One region of the Citrobacter sp. GW821-FHT02E08 genome, then DNA from elsewhere that is predicted to be linked to it. Evidence: predicted binding sites of a transcription regulator. Region 1 holds the regulator's gene; the other holds the start of a gene.
The links. The regulator Fur, encoded in region 1, represses iron uptake genes when iron is present. The targets are predictions, from matches to a motif close to ATAATAATGAGAACNACTATCAA.

Region 2: a site for Fur is predicted at 1,205-1,227, ahead of gpmA (2,3-diphosphoglycerate-dependent phosphoglycerate mutase). Genes of this name have one in related genera too.

Annotation. Positions count from the first base shown of each region.
Region 1 is NZ_JBWKVL010000002.1:58,422-63,760, reverse strand. It holds gene chiP (chitoporin ChiP) at 1-708, shown strand, start outside; gene AC07UY_RS02630 (ChiQ/YbfN family lipoprotein) at 758-1,090, shown strand; gene fur (ferric iron uptake transcriptional regulator) at 1,188-1,634, opposite strand; partial or broken gene AC07UY_RS02620 (fur leader peptide) at 1,627-1,712, opposite strand; gene fldA (flavodoxin FldA) at 1,922-2,452, opposite strand; gene ybfE (LexA regulated protein) at 2,603-2,896, opposite strand; gene ybfF (esterase) at 3,025-3,798, opposite strand; gene seqA (replication initiation negative regulator SeqA) at 3,983-4,528, shown strand; gene pgm (phosphoglucomutase (alpha-D-glucose-1,6-bisphosphate-dependent)) at 4,553-5,339, shown strand, end outside.
Region 2 is NZ_JBWKVL010000026.1:6,170-11,508, forward strand. It holds gene AC07UY_RS21250 (ABC transporter ATP-binding protein) at 1-381, shown strand, start outside; gene gpmA (2,3-diphosphoglycerate-dependent phosphoglycerate mutase) at 427-1,179, opposite strand; gene galM (galactose-1-epimerase) at 1,385-2,425, opposite strand; gene galK (galactokinase) at 2,419-3,567, opposite strand; gene galT (galactose-1-phosphate uridylyltransferase) at 3,571-4,617, opposite strand; gene galE (UDP-glucose 4-epimerase GalE) at 4,627-5,339, opposite strand, start outside.

The DNA of each region.
Region 1 (5,339 bases):
CTTATTCTTGAGGCTGCCTTTGGTCAGTCTGAGGGTTATGTCGATCAGTACTTTGCCAAAGCCAGTTACAAATTCGATCTGGGCGGGAATCCGTTTACCACCAGTTACCAGTTCTACGGCGCACGCGATAAAGTTGATGATCGCAGTGTGAACGACATCTATGACGGCACTGCATGGTTGCAGGCACTGACTTTCGGTTACAAAGTGGCGGAAGTGGTCGATCTGCGTCTGGAAGGAACCTGGGTGAAAGCGGACGGGCAGCAGGGCTACTTCTTGCAGCGTATGACGCCGACCTATGCCTCCTCAAACGGTCGTTTGGATGTCTGGTGGGATAACCGTTCCGACTTTAACGCCAACGGCGAAAAAGCGGTCTTCTTCGGCGCGATGTATGACCTGAAGAACTGGAATCTGCCAGGTATGGCGCTGGGTGCGTCGTACGTCTACGCCTGGGATGCCAAACCGGCTACCTGGCAGAGCAACCCGGATGCGTTCTACGACAAAAACAAAACCATCGAAGAATCCTCCTACAGTCTTGATGCGGTTTATACCATGCAGGAAGGACGTGCCAAAGGCACCATGTTTAAACTGCACTTCACCGAGTATGACAACCACTCCAATATCCCGAGCTGGAGCGGTGGTTATGGCAACATCTTCCAGGATGAGCGTGACGTGAAGTTCATGGTTATCGCCCCATTCACTATTTTCTGATGCCAGTCGCGGCAGGGTATTTCTCTGCCGCATCGTTGAGGACCGTTGTATGAAAAAAATGTTACTCATCGCCATTATGGCGTCAGGTCTGGTGGCCTGCTCGCAATCTCCTGCACCTAAGGAAGATAGCCGCCTTAAAGAGGCATACAGCGCATGTATTAACACCGCGCAAGGTTCACCGGAAAAAATCGAAGCCTGCCAAAGCGTATTAAATGTGCTGAAAAAAGAAGACCAGCATAAGCAGTTTGCTAACGAAGAGAGCGTGCGGGTACTGGATTACCAGCAATGTATTCAGGCGACACGTACGGGCAATGGTCAGGCGGTACAAGCCGATTGTGACAAAATCTGGAAAGAAATTCGCAGTAAAAACACAGTACAGTAAATGTACTTACCGGAAGGGGAAAAAGACCTGCTTTGATAGCGGGTCTTTTTTATGGGCATAAAAAAGCCAACCGCGTGGTTGGCTCTTTGGGGGCATATTACTTTGCGTCGTGCGCGTGTTCGTCTTCGCGGCAATCGCCTTCAGCGCAGTGACCGTAAAGATAGAGGCTATGGTTGGTTAAACGAATACCATGCTTAGTCGCAATTTCACGTTGACGCGCTTCGATAGAATCATCGCTGAACTCAATCACTTTGCCACAATCGAGGCAAATAAGATGATCATGATGATGCTGTTGAGTCAGCTCAAAAACGGACTTACCGCCTTCAAAATTGTGGCGGGTCACGATACCGGCGTCATCGAACTGGTTCAGCACGCGATACACGGTCGCCAGACCAATTTCTTCACCCATGTCGATCAGACGTTTATACAAATCTTCCGCACTGACGTGATGGTTATCCGGTCCCTGAAGAACTTCCAGAATTTTTAAACGAGGAAGCGTTACTTTCAGGCCAGCCTTCTTTAATGCGGTATTGTTGTCAGTCATGCGGAATCTGTCCTGTTACTAAACGATTCACTTCATTAAAGAAGTGACAGAAATTGCACTTGAGAGAATGCGTATCATTATAGAACTGCCATGTCTAAATGAAAACTGCAAGCCTCGGGCAAATATTATTAATCAAAACGTGGTACTGCCAACAATCACACTGTGCAATACCAGAATAACACCCGAACATTGTACAGGGATGGGCAGGAAAGTTACAAATTTGTAGCAATTATTTTGATTGATTTTATTTATTGATGCGGCGCAGATGGTTTCTGCGCCGCACGAAATCAGGCGTTGATGATTTCGTCGAGATGAAGTTCGGCAGAAATCTGTTTAACCCATTTTTCAACGCGCTCAGCGGTCAATTCCGGCTGACGGTCTTCGTCGATAGCCAGACCGACAAAATGATCGTCATCAGCAAGACCTTTAGAGGCTTCGAAGTGATAGCCTGCAGTTGGCCAGTGGCCTACGATGGTTGCGCCGCGCGGTTCGATAATGTCGCGGATGGTGCCCAGCGCATCGCAGAAGTATTCTGCGTAGTCTTCCTGATCGCCGCAACCAAACAGAGCCACCAGTTTACCATTGAAATCAATGTCTTCGAGGGTAGGGAAGAAGTCATCCCAGTCGCACTGTGCTTCACCGTAGTACCAGGTCGGAATACCTAACAGCAGAATGTCATACCCTTCCAGGTCTTCTTTACTGCTTTTCGCAATGTCATGAACATCGGCAACGTCTTTACCAAGCTGTTTTTGAATCATTTTTGCGATATTTTCGGTATTACCGGTGTCGCTGCCGAAAAAGATGCCAGTGATTGCCATGAGTAAAATAACCTCTTGAAACTTATTGAAATGGTGGTGGCGTATTGCCCACGGATAAGGGCAATCATAGCAGATCAGTCAGGCATGCGGAAACAGCAAACACGCAGGACTGCACTCTGTGCTACACGATTTATGATTTAGAGCAGAAATTCAGACAGACCCCTGGCCACGCAGCGAGATAAGCTGGTTTGTCAGCATCTCTTCAATGAGCTCACTACGGCTCATATTGCGTGCTTCCGCCAGTTCATTCAGCGCATCCACGGCATCAGCATTCAGCTTCAGTTCGACACGCTTAAGCCCACGAACCTTGTCGCGTTTAAGCTGATTACGCTTATTAATGCGTAGCTGTTCATCACGCGAAAGCGGATTGGTTTTGGGTCGTCCCGGGCGACGCTCGTGCGCGAACAGATCTAATGTCGTACGGTCCGTTTGTTCTTTGGCCATGATTTTGGTGACTTCGGGGAAACAATCAGCCAGGCGTGTGCCCGGATGGATAGCGCGCCATCATACATCAGCGAGTGAGGCACGCCAACGTCCACGCACGTAATCGCGCGCGGACGCTGAGTTTTTAATCAGTTAGCCTTATCCGCCAGATACCGGCGTATCGCGCGCAGCACGGCATCCGGTTTTTCCGCATGCACCCAATGGCCGGCACCCGCAATCACATGCGCCCGGGCCTGAGGAAATTGGGTCAGTAAATCGTGACGATAGGCCTCGGTGACGTAAGGCGAATTACCGCCAGGGATGAACAGTGCCGGATGATCCCAGGCGGGAATGGTTTCCCACCCTACGATATGTGGGTACTGCTCCCACAATACGGGCACATTAAAGCGCCACTCGCCATCGACATACGACTTTAACAGGAACTGGATAACCCCTTCTTCCTGGAGGTGCTGACGCATGACGGCTGCCGCCTGCTGGCGTGTCTGCGCGTCAGATTCGGTCACCGCGTTGATTGCAGCAAAGATCTCATCGTGGCGGCGCACGTGATAATCAACCGGCGCAATATCAATCGCCACCAGTTGATCAATACGATCCGGGGCCAGTGCGGTCAGCGCCATAACGGCTTTTCCGCCCATTGAGTGACCAATAAAGGTGGCTTTTTCGATACTCGCGGCGTCCAGAGTATCCAGCAGATCCTGCGCCATCGCCGGGTAATTCATCTCCGGTGAACGGGGAGAAAGACCGTGGTTTCGCATATCAACCTGGATGATGTCGTGATCCTCTACAAGATCGCGCGCCAGTATGCCGAGGTTATCAAGGCTACCAAACAAGCCGTGAACAAGGACGATGGGAGAATTATTGTGCAGCTTTTGTGCAGATTGCGCTCGGATGTTCAATTTCATGGCAAAGTTCTTTTTTTCGCTCTGTCGGGTTAGGGTATTATGTTGACCATTCTGCCACGGGGCTGCAACAACTACGGTTTACTCCGAGTTTTTCTGACAGCCTGGCTTGACGCTATCCGCTGTTGGGATTTGCCCCTATAATCCCAACGACTTGTATTCAGATAAGACACCGCACTGGATTAAGATGAAAACGATTGAAGTTGATGATGAACTCTATAGCTATATTGCCAGCCACACCAAGCATATCGGCGAGAGCGCATCCGACATTTTACGGCGTATGTTGAAATTTTCCGCCGCATCACAGCCTGTCACTCCGGCGGCGAAAGAGGTGCGCATAGCGCAACCCGCTATCGTTGAAGCGAAGCCGGTCAACCCCGTAAAAGATAAAGTGCGCGCCATGCGTGAACTTCTGCTCTCCGATGAATATGCGGAGCAGAAGAAAGCGGTAAATCGCTTTATGCTGGTACTGTCTACACTTTACTCACTGGATCACAACGCGTTTGCTGAGGCGACGGAATCGTTGCACGGTCGTACGCGCGTATACTTTGCGGCAGACGAGCAGACTCTGCTGAAAAATGGTAATCAAACCAAGCCGAAACACGTGCCAGGCACGCCGTATTGGGTGATCACCAACACCAACACCGGCCGTAAATGCAGCATGATTGAACACATCATGCAATCAATGCAATTCCCGGCGGAATTGATTGAAAAGGTTTGCGGAACAATCTAAACGTTGCATTAAAAGGACCAGGCAATGGCAATCCACAAGCGTGCAGGTCAGCCTGCGCAACAGAGTGATTTAATTAATGTCGCCCAACTGACGGCGCAATACTATGTATTGAAACCGGAAGCAGGGAATGCGGAGCACGCGGTGAAGTTCGGGACTTCCGGGCATCGCGGCAGCGCCGGTCGTCATAGTTTTAATGAACTGCACATTCTGGCCATTGCCCAGGCGATTGCGGAAGAGCGTGCGAAAAACGGCATCACAGGCCCTTGCTATGTGGGTAAAGATACTCATGCGCTGTCTGAGCCAGCCTTTATTTCCGTTCTGGAAGTGCTGGCGGCGAACGGTGTCGATGTCATTGTTCAGGAAAACAACGGCTTTACGCCGACGCCTGCGGTTTCGAATGCAATCCTGGTCCATAACAAAAAAGGCGGTCCGCTGGCTGACGGCATCGTGATTACGCCGTCCCACAACCCGCCGGAAGATGGCGGCATTAAATACAATCCGCCCAATGGCGGCCCGGCGGATACCAACGTCACTAAAGTGGTGGAAGACAGGGCTAACGCGCTGCTCGCGGATGGCCTGAAAGGCGTGAAGCGCATTTCACTGGATGCGGCAATGGCCTCTGGTCATGTGAAAGAGCAGGATCTGGTGCAGCCATTCGTTGAAGGGCTGGCGGATATCGTCGATATGGCGGCGATTCAAAAAGCGGGCCTGACGTTGGGCGTCGATCCGCTGGGCGGCTCCGGTATCGAATACTGGAAGCGTATTGCCGAGCATTACAAACTCAACCTGACCATTGTGAACGATCAGGTTG
Region 2 (5,339 bases), on a different contig from region 1:
TATCTCGACAGGCTCTCTGGCGGTCAGCGGCAACTGGTCGGACTGGCGCAATCACTGATCCGCCGTCCCGAGCTTTTGCTACTGGATGAGCCACTTAGCGCACTGGATCTGAATTATCAGTTGCACGTTATGGAACGGATTGCTCAGGAGACGCGAACGCGTCAGCTGGTGACGCTGGTGGTGGTGCACGATATGAATATGGCATTACGCTTCGGCGAACATATTGTGATGCTCAAAGACGGTAAGCTGGTGGCGAGCGGCGCGCCGCAAGCGGTGATTACCGCAGAACGTCTGGCGCAGGTGTACAACGTGCGTGGTCGCGTGGAACGGTGTTCGCAGGGGAGGGCGCAGGTGATACTGGATGGGGTTATCGGGGTATAAGCACCGGGTAGCCAATCGATGACGAATCGCTACCCGGAAAATGAATTACTTCGCTTTGCCCTGATTCGCAACGGCCGCCGCTTTTGCTGCGATCTCGTCAGCATTACCCAGGTAGTAACGTTTGATTGGCTTGAAGTTTTCGTCGAACTCATACACCAGCGGTACGCCGGTCGGGATATTCAGTTCAAGAATTTCATCTTCGCCCATATTATCCAGGTATTTCACCAGCGCGCGCAGGGAGTTACCGTGAGCGGCGATAATGACGCGCTCACCGCTTTTGATGCGCGGCAGAATGGATTCATTCCAGTAAGGGATGACACGATCAATGGTTAGCGCCAGGCTTTCGGTGACCGGCAGTTCTTTGTCAGTCAGTGTGGCATAGCGTGGATCGTGACCCGGGAAGCGCTCATCGTCTTTGCTCAGCTCTGGCGGTGTTACCGCAAAGCCACGACGCCACTGTTTCACCTGCTCATCACCGTATTTCTCTGCGGTTTCAGCTTTGTTCAGACCCTGTAGCGCACCGTAGTGACGCTCGTTCAGTTTCCAGGATTTCTCTACCGGCAGCCAGGCCTGATCCAGTTCGTCCAGCACGTTCCACAGGGTGTGGATGGCACGTTTCAGCACAGAGGTATAAGCAAAATCAAAGCTATAGCCTTCATCTTTCAGCAGTTTACCTGCCGCTTTTGCTTCGCCCACGCCTTTCTCAGACAGATCAACATCGTACCAGCCGGTGAAGCGGTTTTCGTTGTTCCACTGACTTTCACCATGACGTACCAGAACCAGCTTAGTTACAGCCATATGCTTACTCCTCAACCTTCATTTAATGATAATAATTCTCATTATATTGCCGTGACGCCTCAGCGGCAATCCTTATGCATAACCATAGCGAAAATAGTGACGCAGTGTAAGGTTCTTGTGAACTCATGGTTGCGATTTTGTCTTCAGGTGATGGGGATTTGAGCAGGATGGAGATAAAACCGCCCTCCTTTCGGAGGGCGCTGAATCAGGCAGGGATAAACTGATATTCCGTCAGGCTCACATACTCTTCGCCCGGGTGAAGAATACAGTCTGGCTGCGGCCATTCCGGATGGTTTGGACTGTCCGGCAGGAATTCACTTTCCAGCGCCAGGCCTTGCCAGTCGGCATACGCGTCCGGCCCACGGGAAGGTGTGCCGCCCAGGTAGTTACCGGAATAAAATTGTAGCGCTGGCGCGGAGGTGTACACCTTCATCTGCAATTTTTCATCCTGTGACCACAGATGCGCGCAAGGGGTGCGAGCATCGCCCCTGGCCTGCAACAAAAAGGCGTGGTCATATCCCTTCACTTTGCGTTGATCGCCATCAGCAAGAAACGCACTGGCAATTGTTTTCGCCTGGCGGAAATCGAATGAGGTACCGGCAACGGATTTCAGCCCTTCACGCGGGATGCCCCCTTCATCAACCGGCAGATAATCATCAGCCAGAATCTGCAGCTTATGATTGCGGACATCGGTCACATCGCCATCCAGGTTGAAATAAACGTGGTTGGTCAGATTAACCGGGCAGGGCTTATCCACCGCCGCACGATAGGTGATCGAAATACGGTTGTCCTCGGTCAGTCGATATTGCGCGGTGGCGCACAGACGTCCCGGGAAGCCCTGGTCGCCATCCTCGGATGTCAGCGCAAACAACACCTGACAATCGTTCTGGTTGACCACCTGCCAGCGACGTTTATCAAAACCGTCGGGTCCGCCATGCAGCTGGTTCTCGCCCTGACTTGGCAGCAAACTGACCGTTTCACCCGCGTAGCTGTAGCGGCTATCGGCGATGCGGTTAGCATAACGACCGACCGATGCGCCGAGAAACGCCGATTGTTCGGGATACTGTTCCGGGCTGGAGCAGCCCAGCAAGGCTTCGCGAACGCTCCCGTCGCCCAGGGGGATCCGGGCGGAAAGAAGCGTGGCGCCCCAGTCCATCAGCGTGACCACCATCCCTGCGCTGTTGCGCAGGGTAAGCAGGCGAAACGGCTGACCATCGGGTGCCAGCGCTGGGGTTTCATTTAGCACTGTCCGGCTCCTTGTGAAGGTTTGCAGACGTAGAAGGTTTCTTTGATACCGGTTTTTGCTTCGTACTGCTCAGCAACGGCGTGTTGTACGGCGGGTACTAACGCTTCCGGGATCAGCGCGACGATGCAACCGCCGAAGCCGCCGCCGGTCATGCGCACGCCGCCGTTTTCGCCAATGGTCTCTTTGACGATCTCAACCAGCGTATCGATCTGCGGTACGGTGATTTCAAAATCATCACGCATGGAGGCGTGAGATTCCGCCATCAGCTCACCCATCCGTTTCAGGTCACCGTTCTCCAGCGCGTTTGCCGCTTCAACGGTACGCGCGTTTTCAGTCAGGACGTGACGAACGCGTTTTGCCACCACCGGATCCAACTGACTTGCTACGGCGTTGAAGGCGTCAAGGCTGACATCGCGCAGGGCTGGCTGCTGGAAGAAGCGTGCGCCTGTTTCGCACTGTTCGCGGCGAGTGTTGTATTCACTGCCCACCAGCGTACGTTTGAAGTTGCTGTTGATGATAACGATCGCCACGCCTTTTGGCATCGATACCGCTTTGGTGCCCAGTGAACGGCAATCGATGAGCAAGGCATGGTCTTTCTTGCCCAGCGCGGAGATCAGCTGATCCATGATGCCGCAGTTGCAGCCAACAAATTGATTTTCTGCTTCCTGGCCGTTGAGCGCGATTTGCGCGCCATCCAGCGGCAGATGATAAAGCTGCTGGAACACGGTGCCCACGGCCACTTCCAGCGCAGCGGAAGAGCTTAATCCCGCGCCCTGCGGTACGTTACCGCTAATCACTAAATCGGCGCCGCCAAAACCCGCGTGACGTTTTTGCAGGTGTTTTACCACGCCGCGTACGTAGTTTGACCATTGCTGGCTGTCATGGGTGACGATGGGGGCATCGAGGGAGAATTCGTCAACCTGATTGTCATAATCGACGGCAATGACGCGGACTTTACGATCGTCGCGCGTCGCACAGCTGATCACCGTCTGATAATCGATAGCGCAGGGCAGTACGAAACCGTCATTGTAATCGGTATGTTCGCCGATCAGATTAACGCGACCTGGCGCCTGAATGGTGTGGGTGGCAGGGTAGCCAAAAATTTCTGCAAACAGAGATTGTGTGTTCTCTTTCAGACTCATTTTTTAAACTCCGGATTCGCGAAAATGGATGTCGCTGACCGCACGCAGGCGTTCTGCCGCTTGTTCAGCCGTCAGATCACGCTGGGTTTCCGCCAGCATTTCGTAACCGACCATAAATTTACGCACGGTCGCGGAGCGCAGCAGCGGCGGATAAAAGTGTGCGTGCAGTTGCCAGTGTTCGTTCGCTTCGCCGTTAAATGGCGCGCCGTGCCAGCCCATGGAGTAGGGGAATGAGCACTGGAACAGGTTGTCATAACGACTGGTCAGTTTTTTCAACGCCAGCGCCAAATCGGCGCGCTGGTCATCGGTCAGATCGGTCATGCGCAATACATGCGCTTTTGGCAACAGCAAGGTTTCAAATGGCCAGGCTGCCCAGTAGGGGACGACCGCTAACCAGTGCTCGGTTTCCACGACGGTGCGGCTGCCATCGGCCAGTTCACGCTGAACATAATCCACCAGCATCGGGGAACCCTGCTCAGCAAAGTAGGCTTTTTGCAAACGATCTTCACGTTCGGCTTCGTTGGGCAGGAAGCTGTTAGCCCAAACCTGACCGTGTGGATGCGGGTTGGAACACCCCATTGCCGCACCTTTGTTCTCGAAAACCTGCACCCACGGATACGTTTTCCCCAGCTCGGCCGTTTGTTCCTGCCAGGTTTTAACGATTTCCGTCAGTGCCGGAACGCTCAATTCGGGTAAGGTTTTGCTGTGATCCGGAGAAAAACAGATAACCCGACTGGTGCCGCGCGCGCTCTGGCAACGCATCAGTGGATCGTGGCTCTCCGGCGCGTCCGGCGTGTCGGACATTAAGGCGGCAAAGTCGTTGGTAAAAACGTAGGTCCCGGTGTAGTTGGGGTTTTTATCACCGGTCACACGGGTGTTGCCTGCGCACAGGAAACAGTCCGGATCGTGAGCTGGCAGGCGTTCGTTAGACGGTGTTTCCTGCGCCCCTTGCCAGGGGCGTTTCGCACGATGCGGCGAAACCAGAATCCATTGCCCGGTGAGCGGGTTAAAGCGGCGATGTGGATGATCGACAGGGTTAAATTGCGTCATGATTGTTCCTTAATCCGGATATCCCTGCGGATGGCGTGACTGCCAGTGCCAGGTATCTTGCGCCATTTCGTCAAGCGTACGGGTAACGCGCCAGTTCAGTTCGCGGTCTGCTTTGCTGGCATCTGCCCAGTAGGCGGGAAGATCGCCTTCGCGACGCGGGGCAAAATGGTAGTTCACCGGTTTGCCGCAGGCTTTGCTGAAGGCGTTGACGACGTCCAGCACGCTGCTGCCAACACCTGCGCCAAGGTTATAAATGTGTACGCCTTGTTTACCGGCCAGTTTTTCCATCGCGGCGACGTGCCCGTCGGCGAGATCCATCACGTGGATGTAGTCGCGCACGCCGGTGCCGTCTTCGGTCGGGTAGTCGTTGCCAAAGATAGCGAGTGAATCGCGACGACCCACTGCCACCTGGGCGATGTAGGGCATCAGGTTATTCGGAATGCCCTGCGGGTCTTCGCCCATATCACCTGACGGATGCGCGCCGACCGGGTTGAAGTAACGCAACAGCGCGATGCTCCAGTCCGGCTGCGCTTTTTGCAGATCGGTGAGGATCTGTTCGACCATCAGTTTGCTTTTGCCGTACGGGCTTTGCGGCGTACCGGTCGGGAAGCTTTCGACATAAGGAATTTTCGGCTGGTCGCCGTAAACGGTGGCGGAGGAGCTAAAGATGAAGTTTTTGACGCCGGCAGCGCGCATGGCGCCGATCAGACGCAGGGTGCCGT